Regions from separate parts of the Clostridium paraputrificum AGR2156 genome, predicted to be linked through region 1. Evidence: a T-box and tRNA genes for the amino acid it is inferred to sense, from the RefSeq annotation. Region 1 holds a T-box; the other holds one or more tRNA genes.
What was found. The T-box of region 1 lies ahead of pheS (phenylalanine--tRNA ligase subunit alpha). A T-box ahead of a tRNA ligase gene usually reads a tRNA of that ligase, here a tRNA-Phe.
Positions count from the first base shown of each region.

Region 2: it encodes a tRNA-Phe, which carries the amino acid that the T-box ahead of pheS (phenylalanine--tRNA ligase subunit alpha) is inferred to sense. The anticodon was not compared.

Region 1 is NZ_AUJC01000005.1:29,306-35,558, reverse strand. It holds gene pheT (phenylalanine--tRNA ligase subunit beta) at 1-1,842, opposite strand, end outside; gene pheS (phenylalanine--tRNA ligase subunit alpha) at 1,857-2,876, opposite strand; T-box leader at 2,959-3,178, opposite strand; gene G594_RS0105280 (TrmH family RNA methyltransferase) at 3,215-4,006, opposite strand; gene G594_RS0105275 (potassium channel family protein) at 4,021-4,689, opposite strand; gene G594_RS0105270 (TrkH family potassium uptake protein) at 4,701-6,056, opposite strand.
Region 2 is NZ_KE384122.1:13,654-19,906, forward strand. It holds gene G594_RS0114645 (competence/damage-inducible protein A) at 1-750, shown strand, start outside; gene G594_RS0114650 (type II CAAX endopeptidase family protein) at 912-1,862, shown strand; gene G594_RS0114655 (hypothetical protein) at 1,962-2,396, opposite strand; gene G594_RS0114660 (NAD-dependent protein deacylase) at 2,470-3,210, opposite strand; gene G594_RS0114665 (CarD family transcriptional regulator) at 3,510-4,004, shown strand; gene G594_RS0114670 (hypothetical protein) at 4,167-4,388, shown strand; rRNA gene rrf (5S ribosomal RNA) at 4,447-4,563, shown strand; tRNA gene G594_RS0114680 (tRNA-Phe) at 4,570-4,645, shown strand; gene G594_RS0114685 (hypothetical protein) at 4,981-5,196, shown strand; gene G594_RS0114690 (uracil-DNA glycosylase) at 5,268-5,945, opposite strand.

The sequences.
Region 1 (6,253 bases):
ACCCTTAAGGTCTAAGAAATCACAGTTTCCATACATACCAATTGTTAAAACATTCTTTTCTGTTGGTAACTTGTTGTCATCTTCATTCTTAAGATATACTTTTCCTATTTCAAATAATCTCGCATATTCATTGCTTCTAGAATAATTTCTTCCTAAAGAATCCATCATTGATGGTATAGTTGAAGTTCTCATTACAGAGTAATCTTCTCCTAAAGGATTCTTAATTTTAACTACATCTCTTAATGGTGAATCTTCTGGCAATCTAATTTTATCAAATACCTTTGGTGATACAAATGAATAAGATATAGATTGATTTATTCCTGAAGCTATTAAAGCATCAACTACAATACCTCTTAATACTTCATTTTTGTGTTTGTTTTCCCTTGTTGGTGTTTCATCAAATACAGTAGTAGGTATTTTATCATATCCGTAGATTCTTGCTACCTCTTCAGCTATATCTTCTTTTATAGCTATATCAACTCTAAATGTAGGAGATGTAATTTCTAAATCATCACCATTTATTGTTGTAGGCATATCTAAAGAATCTAAGTATTTCTTCATATCCTCTACAGGTATTTCTGTACCTAAGAACTTATTAATCCAACTAGCAGAAACAGTTAAATGACCTTCTTCTTTCTTATTTGGATATAGGTCTATAGTTCCTTCCATTACATCTCCAGCACCTAATTCACATACAAGTGCACATGCTCTATTAATAGCTAATTCAGCTAGGTTTGGATCTATATCCTTTTCAAATCTTGCTGAGCTTTCAGTTCTTATTCCTAGTGCTTTTGAGTTAACTCTTATATTAGTTCCATCGAAATTAGCACATTCAAATACTACTTCTGTAGTACCTTCTTCTATTTCAGAGTTTAATCCTCCCATTATACCTGCAAGACATATTGTTCTGTCTCCATCCTTAATGCAAAGAACAGTTGAATTTAATTCTCTCTCTTGCTCATCTAAAGTAGTGAACTTTTCTCCATCCTTAGCAGTATCTACAACAATCTTCTTTGATGTTATTTGTCTAGCATCAAAGGCATGCATTGGTTCTCCAATTTCAAGCATAACAAAGTTTGTAATATCTACTATATTGTTTATAGGTCTAATACCTGCTTCAAGAAGTCTTTCTTGCATCCAACCTGGAGAAGGAGCTATCTTTACATTTTTTACTCCTCTTGCCATATATCTGTTGCAAAGGCTACTCTTTATTTCCACTTCTAACTCATCATTTATATTCTTTGAAGATTTTGTTTCAAAGCTCATGTTTGGCATTTTGTAAGTAGTTCCTAAAGCTGCTGCTGTTTCCCTAGCCATACCAACCATGCTTAAACAATCTGGTCTATTAGAAGTTATATCAAAATCTAATATTGCTTTATTAAGCTTAAGATACTCTTTAATATCCATTCCTACAGGAGCATCTTCAGGTAAAATCATTAATCCATGAACTGGTTCATCTCCAGCAATTCCAAGCTCTTCTTCTGAGCAGAACATACCGTTAGATACGACCCCTCTCATCTTACCTTTCTTAATTTCAGTTCCATCTGCTAAAATAGATTTATGAAGAGCTACTGGAACCTTATCCCCTTCCTTCATGTTTGTAGCAGCTGTAACTATTTGAATTTCTTCTGTTCCTATATTTACTTGACAAACATTTAATCTATCAGCATCAGGGTGTTTTTCTATCTTTAAAATATGACATACAACTACATTCTTTATATTGTCACCTTGTATTTCTACTTCTTCAAGTTGAGAACCTGTTAAAGTCAGAATATCACCTAATTCTTTTGCATCTACATTTATATCAACATAATCATTTAGCCAATTATATGGTACTTTCATTCCCTTATCCTCCTCTAGAATTGATTTAAGAATCTCATATCACTTTCATATAATAATCTGATATCATCTAAGCCATAGCTAAGCATTACCATTCTATCTATACCAAAGCCAAAAGCAAATCCGCTATACACTTCTGGGTCTATACCACAGTTTCTTAATACATTTGGATGAACCATTCCACAACCAAGTAATTCTATCCAACCTGATCCCTTACATACATTACATCCTTTTCCTCCACATACATAACATGAAGCATCCATTTCAGCTGATGGTTCTGTAAATGGGAAATGGTGAGGTCTAAACTTAGTTTGAACCTTATCTCCAAACATCTTCTTTGCAAATAGTTCTAAAGTTCCCTTAAGATCTGCAAATGTTACTCCCTTAGCTACAACTAACCCTTCCATTTGATAGAATATTGGTGAGTGTGTAGGGTCTACTGCATCTGATCTATAAACCTTACCTGGAGATATCATCTTTATTGGTGGTTCTTGATTCTCCATAGTTCTTATTTGAACTGGTGAAGTTTGAGTTCTTAAAACTATATTATCATTAATGTAGAATGTATCTTGTTCACTTCTAGCTGGATGGTTTTTAGGAATATTTAAAGCTTCGAAGTTATAGTGGTCTAATTCTACTTCTGGACCATCTTCAATTGAGAATCCCATAGATATAAATATATCCTTAATTCTTTCAAGAGTTAATTCTAGTGGGTGTCTCTTTCCTAATACATTCTTCTTTCCTGGAAGAGTAATATCTATAATTTCATTTTGAAGTTTTTCATTCTTTTCCTTTTCTTTTATAGCGTTAATAGCTGCATCTAGTTTTTCTTCAACAACCTTCTTAACATCATTAACCATCTTACCAACTATAGGTCTTTCTTCTTTTGATAAACCACCCATACTTTTTAAAATAGTTGTAAGTTCACCTTTTTTACCTAAATACTTAACTCTTATATCACTAAGAGCTGTACTGTTACTTGCTTCTTCAATTTCTTTTAAAGCAACTTCTTGAATTTGCATTAACTTTTCTTGCATTTTTATTCTCCTTTCTTCTTTACCTCTAGGGCCATTGAATACTTCATAGAAAATTCTCTATAAAATAAAAAACCGTCCCTAAAAAAGGGACGGAATATCCGCGTTACCACCCTAATTGGTTCTATAAAAATAGATACCCAACTCTAGTTAATTTAACGGTTCCCCGCTAACTACTACTATTATTTCATAGTTAGAACTCCTGAGCGAACTTCAATATAATTCTCTATAAAGAGGCTTTCAGTCTATGTCCTCTTCTCCCTGAAAAAGTTCCTTATATTTACTCTCTCAATCATAGTTTATTTAATATTCTATTACTTTCCTATTATACAAATGTTTTTCTAAAAATTCAACTGATTCTGCCTAACTTTTTCATAAATCACTATCGAGGTAGCTATTGCTACATTTAATGACTCTGCTCCTCCAGGCATTGGTATTTTAACTTTCTTATCAGAAAGGCTATATACTTCTTCACTTACACCATTACCTTCATTGCCTACGGAGATAATAATCTTCCCGCTTAAATCTTCTTTAAAGAAATCCTTATTCCCTTCTAAGGATGTAGCTAAAAGAGAAAACCCCTTATTTATTAAGGATTTAGTAATAGTAAAATCACTATCCTCTAAGATTATTGGAATATAAAACATAGATCCCATTGTAGAACGTATAGTCTTTTCATTATATATATCAACAGTTCCCTTAGTTAGAATTACACCATCCACACCTGCTGCATGAGCAGTTCTAATGATAGTACCTAAATTACCAGGATCTTGAACCTTATCACATAGAATATAAAAACTACCTTCTTTGTTTAAGTCAACTTCATTCATCCTAACAACTGCAACAACCCCTTGAGGTTCTTCAGTTGAGCATAACTCTCTTAACAAGCTATCTTTCAATGTATAAAGTTTCATACTATTTGTTATATATTTCCCTAAATACTCTTCAAACTTGTTTTCTTCTAGCCTATGGCTTATAAAAATATATTCTATAGGCAGATTTGCTTTACAAGCTTCTTCTATTAACCTAAATCCCTCTATTAAATACTTAGAGCTCTTATTTCTTCCTTTTCTCTCTTTAAGCTTTTTGGTTTCTTTAAATAAATTGTTATCTTTACTTTCTATAAGAACCAAAGTTTACACCTCAATTATTTAAATTTAACTATTACACCTTCAAGATTTGCTAAATCTTGAGCTGACCCTATAGCAACAATAATATCTTTAGATTCAACAGTATCATCTGCTGAAGGAGTAAGATTAATTTCATCACCTTTCTTAATAGCCATTACATTTATTCCGTACTTACTTCTAAGCTTAAGCTCTCTTAATGTTTTATCTTGCCATTCATCTAAAGCTTCAATTTCCATTATACTGTAATCAGGTGATAATTCTATATAATCAAGTATACTTGATGAAACCAAATTATGAGCAACTCTAACTCCCATATCTTTTTCTGGTAGAATTACCCTATCAGCACCAATTTTATATAATACTTTTGCATGCAAATCACTATTTCCTTTAGCAATTATATATTTTACACCTAATTCTTTTACTAATAGTGTTACCATTACGCTTGATTGGATATTAGCACCTATTGTAACTACTGCAACATCAAAATTTCTAAGACCTAATGTTCTTAATGCATTTTCATCAGTTGCATCCATTTGTACTGCATGAGTAACACTATCTGATATATCTTGAATTAAATCCTCATCTTTATCTATAACCAAAACATCATTTCCTAAAGAATATAATGTTTTAGCTACTGATGCACCAAATCTTCCAAGTCCTATTACAACAAATTGTTTATTAGCCATAAAATCATCCCCTAACCTATTAATATCTTTCCTTCTGGGTATTTATAATCAACTTTTTTCTTTCTATTAGTAAGTGCAAGAGCAACAGTTAGTGGACCAACTCTACCAAAGTACATCATTATCATTATAATAATTCTACCTACTGTACTTAATTTTTGGGTTACACCTGTAGTTAACCCTACTGTAGCAAAGGCCGAAGTTGCTTCATATAGTAAATCTATAAATTCTATTCCTTTTTCAGTTACTGATAATAACATTGTAACTACTATTATTAATCCCACTGCTATTATCAATAATGCAAAAGCCTTATATACTAATTCCTTGGCAAATCTTTTTCCAAAGGCTTCTGTATCTTCTCTACCTTTAATTACACTTATAACTGTAAGTATTATCAAACCAAAAGTTGCTGTTTTAAGACCTCCAGCTGTTGATCCTGGTGATCCTCCAATAAACATTAATATTATTGTCAAAAACTTACCAGCTGTTGTCATTCCATCTGTAGATATACTATTAAACCCTGCTGTTCTTGGACTAACAGATGCAAAGAAGGAATTTAACAACTTATCTTTTAATCCCATGCCACCAATAGTTTCTGGATTGCTATACTCTATAAAAAACATAGCTACAAATCCACCTATTAATAAAACACCTGTAATCAATAAAACTATTTTAGCATGTACAGATAACTTTCTTATTCCTTTATACTTATAGCTATATATTTCAAGCCATACTGTAAAGCCTAACCCTCCAATAATAATAAGTGCACTTATTGTTAAAATTACTGCTATATTACTTGAAAATCCAGTAAGACTTGAAAAATTACCAAATAAATCAAAACCAGCATTACAAAAAGCAGATATTGAATGAAAAATACTATAAAAGAATCCCTTTTTCAATCCAAACTCAGGTATAAACTGTGTTGATAACAGCATTGCTCCAAAGAATTGAACTGCAAAAGTAAACCCAAGTACATATTTAACCATTCTTACAAGACCTTGTATACTAAATGTATTTAAAGCTTCTTGTACCATTAATCTATCTCTAAGGGTTATTTTTTTACCTAATAATATTGCTACAAAAGTAGTAAATGACATGAACCCTAAGCCACCAATTTCTATTAATAGTATTATTACTGTTTGCCCAAATGCATTCCAATGAGTCCCTGTATCTAATGTTACTAAACCAGTAACGCATACAGCAGAAGTAGAAGTAAATAAAGCATCTAATAAGTTAGTACTCTCTCCACTTGCAGAAGATATAGGTAAACTAAGTATCAAGCCTCCAATAATAATTACAGCAATGAAACCAAGGGCTAGCGTCTGTACACCATTTAATTTATATTTATTAATCCTCTTTAATTTTTGCATAAAATCACTCCAAAAGTTCATGCTTTATTATATCTCTTTATATACCATTTTTTGTTTCTATATTTATATAAAAGTAAGAGTATATAATATCTTGCCTAATAGTATTATCAAACTGAACAAGATATAATATACCCTAAGTAACTTTTTTCTTTAGATAGTAAAGCATTTTCCTACTTTATTAATATTAAAAGAAAATG
Region 2 (6,253 bases), on a different contig from region 1:
AAGCCATACTTAAAGGATAAAGGTAATGGAGTTATAATATCTGAAGTATTAAGAGTATTAGGTGTTGGAGAAAGTACAGCAGCTAATATGATTAAAGATTTTATTAATAATGGAGTTAATCCAACAGTTGCACCTTATGCAAAGGAAGATGATGTAATATTTAGGATTACTGCTAGAGGTAAGAGTGAAGAAGATGGAAGAAAACTTATAGCACCTGTAAAAGAGGAAATGAAAAAAGTATTTAATTTAGATTGCTATGGAGAGGGTGAAGAGCTAACAATCGAAGAAGTTCTAGGAAAATTGTTAGTAGATAGAAAACTTACCATATCAACAGCTGAATCTTGTACAGGTGGAATGATAGCTAGCAGATTAATTAATTATCCAGGAATATCTGAGGTGTTTCTAGAAGGTGCTGTAACTTATTCTAATGAAGCAAAGGAAAGAACTCTAAATGTAAAGAAGAAAACTTTAGATACTTATGGAGCTGTTAGTGAGGAAACAGCAAAGGAAATGGCTATTGGTATATCAAAAAGAACTGGTTCAGATATATCGGTTGTTACAACAGGAATAGCAGGTCCTGGTGGTGGTTCAGAAGAAAAACCTGTTGGATTAGTATATATAGGGCTATATTATAAAGGAAAGGTAAAAGCATTTAAATATATATTTAATGGAAATAGGCATAATGTAAGAACTAAAGCTACTGTTACAGCATTAGATTTAGTTAGAAGGGAAATTTTAAAGGATAATTAGTTATTAAAAGTGAAACAATCCCTCTTATGCTTAATAAAAACACAAAAGGGATTGAAACGTATATAAATAAAATGGGGGAGAGGCGATTATAAAAAGCGTCTCGCTTCATATATAATTATTTCCTCAGTATACAAGAATTATTCATAAAATAGGAGAGAGAGATGAGTAAATTACAAAGATCTAACATATATTTCTTAATTTTAGTGCTATTAACAATATTTTTACCTGAATATTTAATAAAAACATATTTGTTAATAGGGATAAAAGATATAAGAATAATGCAATTTTTAAATCACGTTATTTTATTTTTAGTACCTGCAATAATTTATGTTGTTGTTACTAAAGTAAATATAAAGGAAACATTTAGATTAAATAAAATACATTTAAAAGACTTATTATTAATAATTTTAATTGCATTTGTTTGCTATCCATTAATGGGGTGCATATCTGCTATATCTCAGATGTTTTTTACAAATAATATAGGAACATTTATGGCTGCTATTGCAGATACTCCATATTGGGCTATGTTATTACTTATGGCAGTTACCCCTGCAATAACAGAAGAGATAACTTTAAGGGGAGTTGTTCTATCAGGATATGATAACCAGTCTAAATTTAAAGCAGCACTAATAACAGGTATTTTATTTGGTATATTTCATATGGATTTTCAACAGTTTTTATATGCTGCAGTATTAGGTTTTATTTTTGCATATATAGTTAGAATTACAAATAGTATTTTTTCCTCAGTAATAATGCATTTTATAATTAATGGAATATCAGTAACTGCGCAAAAGGTATTGTTTTCTGCAGAAGAATTAATTTCTCAAGTAGTAGAGGAACCATCTTTAATGGATTTAAGTTTTAATATGAAGCTTACTTATATGTCTACTTATATATTAGTAGGAGTAGCTTTCGGAGTATTGGTATATAAGCTTATTCATAAACTTGAAGTATGGAACATAGAAAGACAAGGAGTACCAGATGAAATTGGTGAATCTAATTATTTAAGAGATGTAAGTGATGAACCTAAGGAAAGTGTAATCAATTGGTCTTTTATATTAATTGTAGTAATATATTTAGCCTTTATGATTTATGATGTATATATTAGATAATAAAAAAGCTATCTTCTATGATAGCTTTTCTTATATTTAAGTATTGACTAAGATTATACTTAGAGATTTATTAATAACTATTGTGGGATAGCATTAAAACTAAAAACTTTTAGTAATATTTCTTGAATTATTATAAAACAAAGAGAAATCACTTTGCTTTACCCAACCTCTAGAGTTTATGTTGCTATCTATAGGTAGTGCAACATAGAACCATGTATCTCTTAGAACCTCAGCTTTATCTAAAATTTTGACTTCCATTTTTACCTGTGTTGTTTGAAGTAGGTTTGAACTTTCTATAGGAGCAATCAAAACATTAGATTTTTCTTTAAGTAAACCAGTATAGTTCGTCGGTATAAGATATTTTATTTGAATAGATTCCTTAGTTCTAGTAAATTTAGAAAGTTTAGATCTTAAGTTATTGTTTTGGCTATTTGCAACTAAAAGTTGATGCTTTAAGATTGATTGTTTTCTATCAAAATAAAATATTGTTATAATAAGTGCTATAAGTAAAATTAAAAATATAATATACTTCATAGAAATGCTCCTTAATAGCTATACAATATAAATATATTTATCTATTAACAAAACATACCTAAAAGATAAGTTACTATTTAAAAAAATTAACTGCTTTTCCTAATACTTTTCCAATGGAGTCATGAATAACAAGGTTAGCTTTATTATCAGCAGTGGTTGAACTCTTATTTATAAGAATTAGATTCTTGCCTTTAAAATAATTAATAAGTCCAGCTGCAGGATATACAACTAAAGAAGTACCTCCAATTATAAGTGTATCAGCTTTAGAGATTGCGCTTATTGCTCCTTGTATAGTAGACTCATCTAATCCTTCCTCATAAAGAACTACATCAGGTTTTACAGTTCCGCCACATTTAGAGCATATAGGAATTCCATCTGATTCTAAAATAAACTTTTCATCATAAAATTCATGACAGCTTATACAATAGTTTCTTAAGACAGAGCCATGAAGTTCAAATACATTTTTAGATCCAGCTGATTGGTGTAAGCCATCAATGTTTTGAGTAACTATAGCTTTAAGTTTACCCATTTCTTCAAGTTTGGCTAAAGCTATATGTGCCTCATTGGGTTTAGCATTAGGATATATAAGTTTTGATTTGTAGAAATTATAGAATTCCTTTGGATATCTTATGAAAAATGTATGTGAAACCAGTTGTTCAGGAGTAAATGTAATATTTAGTTTTTCATTAAAAAGACCATTAGAACTTCTAAAGTCAGGAATTCCGCTTTCTGTTGAAACACCTGCTCCACCGAAGAATACTATATTGTTACTATCTTTAAAAATTTGAATTAATTTTTCTATTTCAGTATTCATAAAATCATCTCCATAAATATTTATAATTTTATTATTGCACAAATATAATAAAAAATAAAACATACAGAAATTTGGTGTTAAAGATAGCTTTAAAAGTAAATAAAAAAAGTTTTACTTACATAATACTTTCAAATATGTTAAAATAAAGATACAACGAGTAGTTTTTGCAACGTAAGTCCTGTTGTGAAGGCTATTTTTTTTATGTTGGCGTAATTTTTTTAACTGCCTAAGTTAACTCTATATAAAGCTATTAGTAACTTCAGGTAATTAAAGTTTTATGTAAGGAAGGAGACGATTTTATGTTTAAGGTTAATGATTACGTTATGTATGGAATGACAGGAGCATGTAAGGTTATTGATATAAAGAAGGAAAAGTTCATGAACAATGAACAAAAAGAATGCTACGTGTTAAGTCCTATTTACTCTAAAAATATGACAATAAAAATTCCAGTAGATAATAAGAAAGTAATTATTAGAGGTATACACTCTGAAGAAGAGGTAGAGTCATTAATGGAGAAAGTGTCTGATATGGATTTATTTTGGGTAGACAATGATAAAGAAAGATCAGAAACATTTAAGTCAATGTTGAAGAATGGAGAATGTGAAGATTTAATCACAATAGTTAAGAGCATTTACTCCAATAAGAAGAACAAGGTGTCAGGTAAAAAGACAAATAAAAATGATGATGAGGTTATGAAGACAGCAGAAAACTTATTGAATGAAGAATTTTCAATTAGTTTAGGAATAGAGAAAGAAAATGTTAAGTCTTATATACTTAGTCATATTAATCAATAATATAATCTTACGGTAAAAAGATGGTGAATTAATGAATATCACCATCTTTTTGATTTCTAGTCCATAATTAGAAAAGCTTTATAGAATAATATGATTCTAATTAATAATATAGATAAGTTATACATATAATTAATAAGTAATATTGTAGTAAGGAGTAGATTGATGAGCATATATGATTTGTCTGGAGAGCAGCTTTTAACTTTATCTTGGCTTATTGCAACAAAAAGTGTACAAGGATTATCTTTAGCTGAACAAGATGTTTTAGGATATTTTTTTACATCAGTAGGTGAAAATATCTTATTAATACGTGCTCAAAATGAATTGCTTACAGATGTACGTAATGAAAGAGGAATTAATACAGAGGGTAGAAGTGAGGGATTTTAAAGAAAAGTAGAAAAAGTAATTGACATAATTTAATTATATATATATAATACTAATTGTATCTGGTGATGATGGCATAGAGGAAACACTCCTTCCCATACCGAACAGGAAAGTTAAGCTCTATAGCGCCAATGGTACTGCATGGGAGACTGTGTGGGAGAGTAGGACGTTGCCAGGTAGATATGGCTCGATAGCTCAGTCGGTAGAGCAGAGGACTGAAAATCCTCGTGTCCCTGGTTCGATTCCTGGTCGAGCCACCAGGAAAAAGCACTAACTAAAAGTTAGTGCTTTTTTTATTTAAATTATTATGAAATAAATTTGTAACTAATAGTTAAAGATTGTGTAATGACTAGTAGTGAGTATATAGGTATAATAATAGTGAAAGAAATAAAAGGTTTAACAAAACTTACAAAAATGTAACAATTTATTTATTAAAAAGTAATAGATAACTCTTTACAAGGTAATTATAAAAATGTATAATAATAAATGTAGTCAATAATAATACTAATCAATCTTTAAGTTTTGCTTAAGGAATACTTAAGAAATTGAATTTATAATAAGTTTTGTAATTAATAGTATTTAGGAGATGAGTAAAGTGTTAGACAAATTAAGCCTGACAGATAAAGAATGTGAATATTTAGCAAAAGGTATTGCAATTGGAGTTGGGTGTGGAGTTTTTGTAGGAGCTATAGTAGGTAATGTTGCATTAACATTTTCAATTGGTGGTGTTGCAGGAATAATAGGCTCTTTATTTTACTCATGGCATATGAAAAGAAGAAATAAAGCTAAAAAGTCAATTAATATAGATTAAAACCCCCTGTATTTAAAGAATAGAATCACACACATAAAAAGAAACCTTACTTAATAAAGTAAGGTTTCTTTTTATATGTTATCAATTTGCCAATCAATTTCTTGTTTATTAATACTTTTTAAGAATTCATTAGTTTTAGAAAAAGGTTTGCTTCCAAAGAATCCTCTTGTAGCTGAAAGAGGACTTGGATGTACTGATTGTATTATGTAATGTTGAGGGTTAGTTATAAGTTTCTTTTTACTTATAGCGTTATTACCCCATAAAATAAAAACTATAGGGTCTTTTCTTTCATTTAATTTAGATATTATCTTATCAGTGAATATTTCCCAACCCTTATTTTTATGAGAATTTGCTTCTCCAGCTCTTACAGTTAATACTGTGTTTAATAAAAGAACTCCCTGATCTGCCCACTTTTTTAAGTATCCGTTATTAGGAATAGAACAACCTATATCAGTATGTAATTCTTTATATATGTTTCTTAAAGAAGGTGGTGGTTGTATACCTGGCTTTACAGAAAAGCTTAATCCGTGAGCTTGATTTGGACCATGATAAGGATCTTGACCTAAGATAACAATTTTCACATCATTATAGTCTGTAAAATGAAGAGCATTAAAAATATCATATGCATTTGGATATATGGTTTTTGATTTATACTCCTCTATAAGAAATTGTCTTAATTTTTGATAATAGTCCTTATCAAATTCATCTTTTAATACAGTATTCCAATTATTCTTTAAAATTTGATTCATTTTATCACCCCTAAATATTATAACACAAATCGGCTTAATTATTGACTTTAGCTATGTTGAGATTAATATATTGAATATTCTTTATATATATAATTTTCTCTAAAAGTAAAAAAACATAACCTTGCGTATCTATATAAGAATAAATAAGTAAAAACTGTATAAAAGCTAGTATATGAAGGATAATACAGATAAAATCAATAAATATAATTAGACAAATTTCTTGTATGTGATAAGATATGTCTTGTCCTTACGACAGCGGTAAACAACTTAAAACAAATGACTCAAAAAAATTCAAAAAAAGTTGTTGA